2 regions of the Ornithinicoccus sp. genome follow, and region 2 is predicted to be linked to the other one. Evidence: riboswitches for the same ligand, from Rfam matches in the RefSeq annotation. Region 2 holds a riboswitch; the other holds the start of a gene.
What was found. Region 2 has a riboswitch for S-adenosylmethionine ahead of AC1QRC_RS02350 (LLM class flavin-dependent oxidoreductase). Riboswitches for the same ligand answer to the same signal wherever they lie in the genome.
Positions count from the first base shown of each region.

Region 1 (5,601 bases), 450 kb from region 2:
ATCAGGAACGCCAGGCCCGGGTCGAGCGTGCGGTGGTAGCGGCCGAGGCGCTCCACGATCAGTGCGGTGGCCTGTGGGACGATCTTGACGGCACGGGCGATGGCCGTGGCGATGAAGATCACCAGCAGTATGAGCACCGCATAGGTGGCGATGTCTGTCGGGCTGGGCATGCTGGTGACCTCCTGGTGTGGTGGGACTAGGGCGAGGGGTCCGCGGGGATCTCGTCGACGACCGCGGTGGCCCCCTCGATGCGCACGACGGTGACCCTGGCCCCACTGGGGAAGGAGGCGGTGCCGACGCTGCGGGCGCTCCACTCCTCACCGGCCAGTTTGACCAGCCCCGTGGCGTCGGTGACCTCGTGCAGCACGATCGCGGTGCGGCCGACGTGCGCAGCGGTGTTGGTGCGCTGCCCCTCGGTCGCGGGCTTGAGCTTGCGCAGGGCGAGGGGGCGCAGCAGGGCGAGGAGCAGCAGCGCGGTGATGACGAAGACGAAGACCTGGCCGGCGAATCCGAGACCGAAGTAGGCGGCGACGGCCGAGGCCACCGCTGCGAGCGCCAGCATGCTGAAGACGAGGTCCAGCGAGGCGATCTCGATCAGTCCGAGGGCCAGGGCCGCCCCGACCCACCAGAGCCACTGGGTCTCGCGCAACCACTCCATCGTGCACCTCCGCCCTTTGCCCCATCGTAGGGGAAGGTGCTCGCGACCCCTATCAGAGGCCGGTCCCGCTGAACTGCAGCTCGTGTGGGGCGACCGCGGGGCGTGCCCGGCCCAGGCGTCCCCCGTCGGCAGGCGCCTGCTCGGGGGGCGCGCCGTCCCGCGTCGCGGACTGTGCCGGTGCCGAGGCACCGATTGGTCGGTCCGCGAGGGCGTCGGCGATGATCGCGAAGACCTGCTCGGTCTCGACCAGGAACCCGTCGTGCCCGTAGGGCGAGGCGATGGTGACCAGGCCCCGACAACTGGGCGCGGTGGCGATGACGGCGCCGTCCTCGGGGGTGAACAGCCGGTCGCTGTCGACCACGGCCACGGTCAGGTCGGCGGTGATGCGGCGCAGGGCGGCCGTGACCCCGCCGCGGTCCCGGCCGATGTCGTGGCCGTTCATCACCTCGGTCAGCACCAGGTAGGTGTTGGCGTCGAAGCGGCGGACCAGCTTGCGCCCGTGGTGCTCCAGGTAGGACTGCACGGCATACCGCCCGCCGTGCGACGGATCCTCGCCCTGCTGGGGGGAGGCCCCGAACCGTTCGCCCAGCTCACCCGCGCTGCGGTATGTGGCGTGGGCGATCTGGCGGGCCACCTCCAGACCGGCGCGCGGACCGGGCCCTGGGTAGTAGTCGCCGCCGACGTAGCCGGGGTCGGACCGGATCGCGTACAGCTGCGGCGTGGCCCACGCGATCTGGTCGGCCGTGGCGGCAGCGGATGTCGCGATCGGCAGGCAGCGGCGCACCCGCCCGGGGAACGTGACCGCCCACTCCAGCGCCCGCATACCGCCCATCGACCCACCGATCACGGCGGCAAAGGATCGGATCCCGAGCCGGTCGGCCAGGGCCGCCTCGGCGCGCACCTGGTCCCGGACGGTCAGCCGGGGGAAGAGCGAACCCCACGGCCGACCGTCCTGTCCCGGGGAGGAGGGCCCGGTGCTGCCTCGGCAGCCGCCGAGGACGTTCGGTGCGATCACGAAGTAGCGGTCGGTGTCGAGGGGGCGACCCGGCCCGATGAGGCCGGGCCACCACCCCGCGGTCGGGCTGTCCGGTCCGGTCTCACCCTCGACGTGGGAGTCCCCGGTGAGTGCGTGCAGCACCAGCACCGCGTTGTCGCCCGCCTCGTTCAGACGTCCCCACGACTCGTACGCGAGGCGGGCGCCCGGCAGTATCTGCCCGGACTCCAGGGTGAGGTCACCGACGACGCGGGAGCGTCGTCCGGATCCGGCGGACAGCCCGACCGGCATCAGGCCCCCTTGGCCGCCACGAAGCCGACCTCAAGGTCGGCCAGGATGTCGTCGACGTGCTCGATCCCGACGGCCAGCCGCACCAGTCCCGGGGTGACCCCGGCTGCGCGCTGGGCCTCCTCGGTGAGCTGGCGGTGGGTGGTCGAGGCGGGGTGGATCACCAGCGACCGGACATCGCCGATGTTGGCGACGTTGGAGTGCAGCTCCAGGGCGGAGACGAAGCGCTTGCCGGCCTCCAGTCCCCCCTCGATCTCGAAGGCGAGGACCGCGCCGGCGCCGCCGGGGAGGTACTTCTGGGCCAGCTCGTAGGACGGGTGGCCCGGCAGCCCGGCGTAGGACACTGACTGCACCTGCTCGTGGTCCAGCAGCCAGTTGGCCACCTGCTTGGCGTTGGCGACGTGCCGCTCGACGCGCAGCGACAGGGTCTCCAGGCCCTGGGCGATGAGGAAGGCGTTGAACGGCGAGATCGCCGGGCCGATGTCACGCAGCAGCTGTACGCGGGCCTTCAGGATGTAGGCCAGGTTGGCCCCGAGCGGGCTGCCCACGCCGAGGTCCCGGGCAAAGACCAGCCCGTGGTAGCTCTCGTCGGGGGTGTTGAATCCGGGGAACCGCTCCGGGTACTGCGCGTAGTCGAAGTTGCCGCTGTCGACGATCACGCCGCCGATGGACGTGCCGTGGCCGCCGAGGTACTTGGTGGCGGAGTGGACGACGATGTCGGCGCCATGCTCGATCGGGCGGTGCAGGAACGGGGTCGGGATGGTGTTGTCCACGATGAGCGGGACACCGACCTCGTGGGCGACCGTCGAGACGGCGACGGTGTCGAGCACCTCGCTGCTCGGGTTGGCCAGGGACTCCGCGTAGAAGGCCTTGGTGTTGTCCTGGGCTGCGGCACGCCACGACTCGGGGTCGGTCGGGTCCTCGACGAAGGTGACCTCGATGCCCAGCTTGGGCAGCGTGTGGGCGAACAGGTTCTGGGTGCCGCCGTAGAGGCTGGGCGAGGCGACCAGGTGGTCGCCGGCGGAGGCCACGTTGAGGATGGCCAGGGTGCTGGCGGCCTGCCCGGAGGCGAGCAGCAGGGCGCCGACCCCGCCCTCGAGGTCGGCAATCCGGTTCTCCACCACCTCGGAGGTCGGGTTGCCGATGCGCGTGTAGACCGGACCGAGGTCCTCGAGGTTGAAGCGGGCGGCGGCGACGTCGGCGTCGTCGAAGACGAACGAGGTCGTCTGGTAGATGGGCAGGGCCCGCGCGCCGGTGACGGCATCGGGGGTCTGCCCGGCGTGGATCTGGCGGGTGGCGAAGGACCAACTCATGGTGGGGATCTCCTGTATGTCGTGGGGAGGGTTCTGCGGGTGTGGTGCGGATGTCGCGCGAGGGCCCTGCGGGCAGGACCCCGGCGCAGGTGGGCTTCACGGGGGACGCGCGCGCCCGCCTACGGCAGGCGGCAGTGTCCGGGTGTCAGTGGCGACACATTCGACAGGTCACAGCGGCGCTCCTTCTACGGCGTCTGCTGGGCCTCTCGGGTGAGTGGCCCGCGCTTGCGGGAACGTCGTGTGACGTCCCGCCAGGTCATCACCCGGGGCACCCCACCGCGAGTGGAGGGTTGCCGCCCAGCAAGCCGGGGCTTGGTGCTGGGACTCATGACCTGTCAGAGATCTAACAGCACGCTGTGACCGAAGTCAATGCGGCTACGACCAATGCGCGGGAGGCTCTCATGAAGAATCTGCGGACATCCGCGACCTTGTGTTGTAGTACTTCGGCATAAGCCGGGCTACTAGTGTCGTTCCATGCAGCCCAGCACCGGCCGCGCCGCAGTCCTGGCCGTCGTCGTGGTCTCGCTCACAGCCTGCGCCGGGACGGACGACGACACCGCCGACGCGACCGACCCGACCTCGACCGCGGAGGCTGGGGCGACCCCGGTGGCTGGGGCGACCGCGGCGCCGCCGGGGGACGACACGTCCGGAGCCACGGACTCGGGGACGTCCCCCGGGGGCACTCCGGCGGGGGCGGGGCTGTTCCTGGTGCCGGAGGACGTCACGCACGTCACGATCACCGACTTCGACGCGATCAGGGCGCGGCTGGGCGTCCCCGACATGACCTCGGACTGGTTGATGACGGACCGGGTCGAGTTCTGGGAGCAGGTCCCGGCCAGCACCGTGCTCCTGACGGACGGGGCGCTGCGGGAGGACAACTCACTCTTCATGCTCGAGTACGGCTTCACGCAGGACGACGTCGACTGGGAGGCACGGTGGGCGGGCGAGGCGCCGGGGATGGCGCTCGGGCTGCGCCCCGACCTCGGCGTGGCGGGGGTGGAACGGGCGCTGACCGACGAGGTGGACGCGGTCGCCGGTGCCGAGCTGGTCCTGCCGGAGCGGGTGGTGGTCAGGGGTGCCGTAGGCCCGGAGGCCCTGCCCCTCGCCACCGACCCTGCCATCGGGCGGTTGGCGGATGTGGACGCCGAGTCTCTCTACCTCCGGCGGGGGTGCATCCCGTTCCATGACGCGCTCGGGGTCGACGCGACCATCGAGCACCAGGACGAGGTCACCGCGGCCCACGACGTCGAGGCACTCCTGCCGGTCGAGGCAGTGGCGGTCGCCTTCACCGGCCGGACGGCCACGTTCCGGCTCGCCTATCCCGCCGGGACGGGCGAAGAGGAGGCCAGGGCCGACCTGGCGGCCCGGTCCGCACTGGCTGCCGACTGGCCCCTCGTCGAGTCGATCACCTTCGCCGACGGCTTCGACGTGGCCCAGCCCTCCCCGGCCCGGTTCGCCGACGGGGTCGGCGAGCTGGACTACCCGGTCACGGCGCCCGGCGGCGCAGCGCACCTGTCGCTGACCGAGGTGCTGCCGGTGGGAGTCTGCAACGAGGTGCCGCCGATGCCCGAGCCGACGGGCCTGTAGGCACCCGACCTGCCGGGTCCGACCCCGTCAGTCCCGCTGGCGCCGACTGGTGAGCCCGACCAGCCCGACGAGGACGAGCAGAGCGCCCAACCCCGCGAAGGCGACGGGCACGGCATACCGCCAGTCGACCGTCACGTCGAAGAGTTGGAGGGTCAGGGCACCCCCGGCCACGGCCAGGCACACCACCCCGAAGGCCACGGTGCCCCACGCTGGCCCACCGGGGGCGGGCAGCCGCTCCGCCGCGGCGGCGCCCGGAGTGCCCGAGTCCGGCGAGGTGGGGTGCTGCTCCACCGGCGGCCCTCCGGCGGAGGTACCGGTGCCGCTGCCCGGGGCGCTGTGCTCGGGGTGGTCCATCCGTGTCGTCGTGTCGGCCGCGAGCGCGCGGGTGGTGTCCTCCTCCGGGGGCACCTGGCGCCACTCGGGCAACTCGGTGCGCTCCACGGGGAAGTCGGGGGCGCCTGAGTGCGGCCGGAGCTGGTTGTCGTCGGTCATGTCAGTTCCTCTCCACAGAGACCTGGCCGATACCCACCTGGGCGTCGATCACGAGGTCCACCGGACCGTCGCCGAGGACCAGGTCCTCCGTCACATTGAGACCACCGAAGATGGCGGCCCCGTCGTCGGCGCTCGGGTCGAAGTTGTTCAGGTTGACGGTGCCGATCCCGCTGCCCGCTTCCACGCGGATGGTCAGGTCATCCGGCACCAGGATCCGCAGGTGCCCGATGTTGACGTCCGCGCTGATGGTCTGCCCGTCAAGGTCCGCG
Region 1 is NZ_CM169976.1:896,862-902,462, forward strand. Features, by position in the region: gene AC1QRC_RS04730 (SPFH domain-containing protein) at 1-170, opposite strand, end outside; gene AC1QRC_RS04735 (NfeD family protein) at 197-658, opposite strand; gene metX (homoserine O-acetyltransferase MetX) at 711-1,943, opposite strand; gene AC1QRC_RS04745 (bifunctional o-acetylhomoserine/o-acetylserine sulfhydrylase) at 1,943-3,253, opposite strand; SAM riboswitch class IV at 3,470-3,586, opposite strand; gene AC1QRC_RS04750 (hypothetical protein) at 3,728-4,840, shown strand; gene AC1QRC_RS04755 (hypothetical protein) at 4,868-5,332, opposite strand; gene AC1QRC_RS04760 (PspC domain-containing protein) at 5,334-5,601, opposite strand, start outside.
Region 1: linked by a shared signal. The riboswitch ahead of AC1QRC_RS04745 (bifunctional o-acetylhomoserine/o-acetylserine sulfhydrylase) and the one ahead of AC1QRC_RS02350 (LLM class flavin-dependent oxidoreductase) in region 2 are both predicted to bind S-adenosylmethionine.

Region 2 (5,601 bases):
CCTGGACCAGATCAGGGTCTGAGGGCAGGTTGTCGGGCCTGCTCGGCGGGTCGGTATCCTCGGTGCCGGTCGAGAGTTCCGGTGTCCAAGCCCTGGCTGAGCCGGACGGCAACCCTTCCGCATGGTGACGGGGTGCTCCAGGTGATGACCAGGCTGGCCCGCCCGGGTCGGCAAGCACGTATGCCGCTCTCACTCCAGGAGTTCTCAGATGGCCGTCCCGTTGGGTGTCCTCGACCTCGTTCCCGTCAGCAGCGGTGCGACCGCCGCACAGGCGCTGGCCCACAGTCGCGACCTGGTGCGTCGGGCGGAAGAGGCGGGCTATCACCGCTACTGGTTCGCCGAGCACCACCTCAACCCCGGCGTCGTCGGGTCCTCACCCGCCTTGACCATCGCGCTCGCAGCCGGGGACACCAGCCGGATCCGGCTCGGGTCCGGTGCGGTGCTCGCCGGGCACCGCACCGCGCTGTCGATAGCCGAGGAGTTCGCGCTCCTGGCCGCTGCCTTCCCGGGGCGGATCGACCTGGGTCTGGGCCGCTCGGGAGTGCGGCGGGCACCTGGGGTGGGCCAGCCGGCAGGTCCGCCCCCGTCCCCGCCCGCGGTGGCCGAGCACACCACCCCCGAGGGTTTGCTGATCCCGGCGCCGGTGGCGCTCGGGCCGTTGCTGTCCGGGCCCCGGTTCAGCGCCAGCCAGTCCCTGCTCTACCTCGAGGGCTCCCAGCCGGAGGGATATGCCGAGATCGTCACCGCGATCCAGGACATCCTGGGCGGCGCCCTGGAGGTCGAGGGACTCGCTCTCCCCGAGGCCGCCGCCGACACCCCGAGCGACCCCGAGCTGTGGATCCTCGGGAGCTCCAAGGGCGAGTCGGCGGCCCTCGCGGGCACACGGGGCCTGCGCTTCGGCGCGAACTATCACGTGGCGCCCTCCGGGGTCCTGGACGCAGTCAGCCACTATCGCGACAGCTTCGTCCCCGGAGTGGGCCTGGCGGCACCGCACGTCACGGTGTCGGCGGACGTCGTCGTCGCGCCGACCGACGAGGAGGCCGAGCTCCTGGCAGCCGGCTATGGCCAGTGGGTCGCCTCGATCCGCACCGGCCGTGGCGCGATCCCCTACCCGTCCCCGGAGGAGGCTGCGGCTGAACCGCTGCCGGCGGAGGAGGAGGCGCTCGTGGCAGACCGGGTGAGGACGCGATTCGTCGGCAGCCCCGAGCGGGTTGCCGACCAGCTCGCGGTCCTCCAGGCCGCCAGCGGCGCGGACGAGCTGCTCGTCACGACCATCACGCACGACTACGAGGCGCGCGCCCGCTCCTTCGAGCTGCTCGCCGCCGCCTGGCACGCCCGCCCCTAACTCGACCGGACGGGCGGGCTGGCGATCTAGCGGGTGACCGGACGGGTGGTCTGGCGATCTAGCGGGTGGCCGGACGGGTGGTCTGGCGATCTAGCGGGTGGCCGGACAGGTGGTCTCGCGCTGCCGGGCGGCACGCTGTCGGTCTGCCGCATCCTCACGCAACTGTCTCGGCTCCCTGCCATGGGCTGGGTGGCGGGGGTGATCTCCAGGCGACCCGTCTGGTGGCGGGTAGGACCGCCAGACCACCCGTCTGGTGGCGGGTAGGACCGCCAGCCGACCCGTCTGGTGCCGGGTAGGAGCGCCAGACCACCCGTCCGGTCGGGAGTGAGGGAGGTCACGTCGGGGAGATGCATAACGCAGTTGACTTGATCAACCAAGGTTGTGTTATGTTCATCTCGGTCATGAGCCCCAGCGTCAAGCCCTGGCTTGCTGGGCGGCAACCCTCTCTCGCAGTGGGGTGCTCCAGGTGAGGACCGGGCCGTTCGCAAGACCGCGATCGGCAAGTGCGACACCCACGGAGGTCCCTCCCTTGAAGACGGTCACCCCGGACCCGCAGCACGTCCGGACCTCGTTCGTCCCCCGCGGCATGACTCTCCTCGCGACCGCCGCGCGCCCCGAGATGCCCTCGGTGCGCGCGCGCAGTTGTTGTCGCTGAGCGACCCGCGCCCCGCACCGCCTCCGCACCAGCCCCGGGGACCCGCTCCCCGCCCAGCCCGGTCCGACGACGGACCAGCCTCCCTCCAGGAGTTTCCCTTGAGTTCTGTCCTGCCTACCCCCGAATCCCCGCTCCACCTCGCCGTGGCGCTCGACGGCACCGGGTGGCACCCCGCCTCCTGGCGCCGCGCCGGTGCCCGCGCCACCGAGGTCTTCGGCGGCCGCTACTGGGCCGACCAGGCCCAGGTCGCCGAGCGCGGTCTGCTCGACTTCCTGACCATCGAGGACTCCCTCGGCCCGCAGTCCCCGACGCCGTTGGGCAGCGGGCAGGGTCCGGACCCCAGCCGGCTGCAGGGCCGGCTGGACGCCTCGCTCCTCGCCAGTTGGGTCGCCACCCGGACCGAGCGGATCGGCATCGTCCCGACCATCACGACGACGCACACCGAGCCGTTCCACGTCTCCAAGAACCTGGCCACGCTGGACCACGTCAGCCTGGGGCGGGCGGGGTGGCGGGTGCAGACCTCCCCGAGCGCCGGGGACGCCGCCCACTTCGGTCGCCGCCCGGCGCCGTTCGGCGAGGTCCGCGACGTGCAGCAGCTGCACTCGCCGGAGGCCCAGGCCGCGTTGCGGGCGCTGTTCGAGGAGGCCGCCGACGTCATCGAGGTGGTGCGCCAGCTCTGGGACAGCTGGGAGAAGGACGCCGAGATCCGGGACGTCGCGACGGGCCGGTTCATCGACCGGGACAAGCTGCACTACATCGACTTCGAGGGCGAGTTCTTCTCGGTCAAGGGCCCCTCGATCACGCCGCGTCCACCGCAGGGCCAGCCGGTGGTGACCGCGCTCGGTCACCAGCGGATCCCCTACGAACTGGCCGCCCGGGGCGCCGACGTCCTCTTCGTGACCCCCCAGGACGACGAGGACGCGGCGGCGATCCTGAGCGAGGTGCGGGAGATCGAGGCCCTGCACCGCACCAGTGAGACCCCATTGCTCGTCTTCGCCGACCTGGAGGTGGCGCTGACCACTCCCGAGCACGGCGACGGGCCAGCGCGGCTGGCGGCGCTCAACGACCTGGCCGGCGCGGAGCACCGCTCCGACGCCCTCGTCCTCGCGTGCGACCCGACGGAGCTCGCCGACCTGACGGAGCGCTGGCACGCCCTCGGCTATGCGGGGTTCCGTCTCCGGCCGATCGAGCACGCCGTCGACCTGCCCGCGATCACCGGGGCCCTCGTCCCGGCGCTGCAGCGAGCCGGGCTGTTCCGCACGACCTACGCCGACACCACCCTGCGCGAGCGGCTCGGACTGCCCGTTGCGGTCAACCGCTACGCCACCGCGTCCTGACCACCCCGACACGAAAGAGACGCCTGACATGAGCACACCCCTCAAGCAGGTCATCCTCGGGGCGCACTTCCCCGGGGTGAACAACACGACCGTCTGGAGCGACCCCCGCTCCGGCAGCCACATCGAGTTCGACTCCTTCCGCCGGTTCGCCCAGACCGCCGAGCGCGGACACCTGGACTTCCTCTTCCTGGCCGAGGGCCTCCGGCTCCGGGAGCAGCGCGGGCTGATCCACGACCTCGACGTCGTCGGCCGGCCGGACACCCTCCCGGTGCTGGCCGCGCTGGCCGGCGTCACCGAGCACCTCGGCCTGGTCGGCACCATCAACGCCACGTTCAACGAGCCCTACGAGCTGGCCCGCCAGTTCGCCACCCTGGACCTGCTCTCCGACGGCCGGGCGGCGTGGAACGTGGTGACCAGCTCGGACGCCTTCACCGGTGAGAACTTCCGTCGCGGCGGCTACCTGGACCGCGAGCTGCGCTACGACCGGGCCGAGAGCATCGTCGCTGCGGCCCGGCACCTGTGGGACTCCTGGCAGGCCGACGCCGTGGTCGCTGACCCGGAGACGGGCCGCTTCCTGGCAGACGGCACGGTCGGGGAGTTCGCCTACCGCTCCGCGCACTTCGACATCGCCGGCCACTTCAACGTGCCGCGCACGCCCCAGCAGCACCCCGTCATCTTCCAGGCGGGGGACTCCGACGGTGGCCGGGAGTTCGCCGCGCGCACCGCCGACGCGATCTTCACCCGTCACGGGACGCCCGAGGCCGGCCGGGCCTTCTACCGGGACATCAAGGCCCGGCTGTCCCGCTACGGGCGCGGTCCGGACGAGCTGAAGGTCCTGCCGGGGGTCACCTTCGTGGTCGGGGACACCGACGAGGAGGCGGCCGAGCTCGCGGCCGACATCCGGCGCCAGCAGGTCAGCGGCCAGACCGCGCTGCTGCTGCTGGAGCAGGTCTGGAACCGGGACCTGTCCGGCTACGACCCCGACGGGCCGCTGCCCGACATCGGGCCCGAGACCGGCCCGTCCAGCATCATCCAGGGCAGGGCCCGGCACGTCGACGACGCGCACGCCGAGGTCGCCCGGCTGCGTGCCGTCGCCGAGGAGAAGAACCTCTCGCTGCGCGAGGTCGTCATCGACCAGAGCCAGCGCCAGGCGTTCGTCGGCAGCCCGCGCACCATCGCCGACGCCCTCATCGGCGCGGTGCAGACCGAGGTGAGCGACGGCTTCATCCTCGTCCCGCATCTCACCCCCGGCGGTCTGGACGACTTCGTCGACCGGGTGGTCCCGATCCTGGTGGAGCGGGGGGCCTTGCGGGATTCGTATGCCGAGGGGTCGACCCTGCGCGACCACCTGGGTCTGTCCGCCGCACGCCCCGCCGTGGAGTGGGAGGACCGGGCCGTCGCCGGGTCCCGGAAGGAGTCAGCATGAGCACCGTCATCCTGGTGGGGAACCCGCGCGCCGGGTCCCGGACCGCGGCCCTGGCCCGCACGGTGGCCGACCAGGTCCGCAGGCAGCTGCCGGACCTGGACCTGGGTGGCGAGCCCGAGGTCCTGGAGCTGGCCGACCTGGTCGGCGTCACGTTCACCGCCGAGCCCGCATCGGCGCCCGCGCCGCACCCCGACCCCTGGGGGGTCGGTGCGGGCGGCCCGGCTGCTGGTCGTCGCCACGCCGACCTACAAGGGCACCTACACCGGGCTGCTCAAGCTGTTCCTGGACGGCTACCAGGCCGGCGACCTCGCCGGGGTGGTCGCGGTGCCGGTGGCCATCGCCGGCAAGCCGGACCACCGCGACTCCGTCGCGGCGACACTGCGCCTGCTCCTGGAGGAGCTCGGGGCGCAGGTCCCGGCCGGGGCGGTGTCGCTGCTCGAGCCCGAGGTCCCGGACGCCGAGACGGATCGTCGCCGACTGGGCTAGCGAGCGGGCCGGCGACCTGCAGCGTGCCCTGACCGGAGCCGGAGCGCCAGCCCGGGACGACGCCCCGGCCAGGGATGACGCCCCGGCGGGAGGTACCCGGTGACCGCGCACGCCTTCTCCCGGCACGACGGACTGGCCGGCGCTACGGGCCAGGACCCGACACCCGACCCCGCGGCCTTCCGGGCGGCGTTCCGCAGCGCCGTCGGCACGGTCAGCGTCATCACGGCCGGCGGTCCGTTGCGCCCCGTCGGCTTCACCGCCACCTCGCTGGTGTCGGTGTCGCTGGACCCGCTCTACGTCAGCTTCAACATCTCCCGGACGGCCTCCAGCTGGCCCACCGTGCAGCGGGCCG
Region 2 is NZ_CM169976.1:444,440-450,040, reverse strand. Features, by position in the region: gene AC1QRC_RS02360 (alpha/beta fold hydrolase) at 1-22, shown strand, start outside; SAM riboswitch class IV at 68-183, shown strand; gene AC1QRC_RS02355 (LLM class flavin-dependent oxidoreductase) at 209-1,345, shown strand; SAM riboswitch class IV at 1,743-1,857, shown strand; gene AC1QRC_RS02350 (LLM class flavin-dependent oxidoreductase) at 2,099-3,337, shown strand; gene AC1QRC_RS02345 (NtaA/DmoA family FMN-dependent monooxygenase) at 3,366-4,763, shown strand; gene AC1QRC_RS02340 (NAD(P)H-dependent oxidoreductase) at 4,971-5,249, shown strand; gene AC1QRC_RS02335 (flavin reductase family protein) at 5,349-5,601, shown strand, end outside.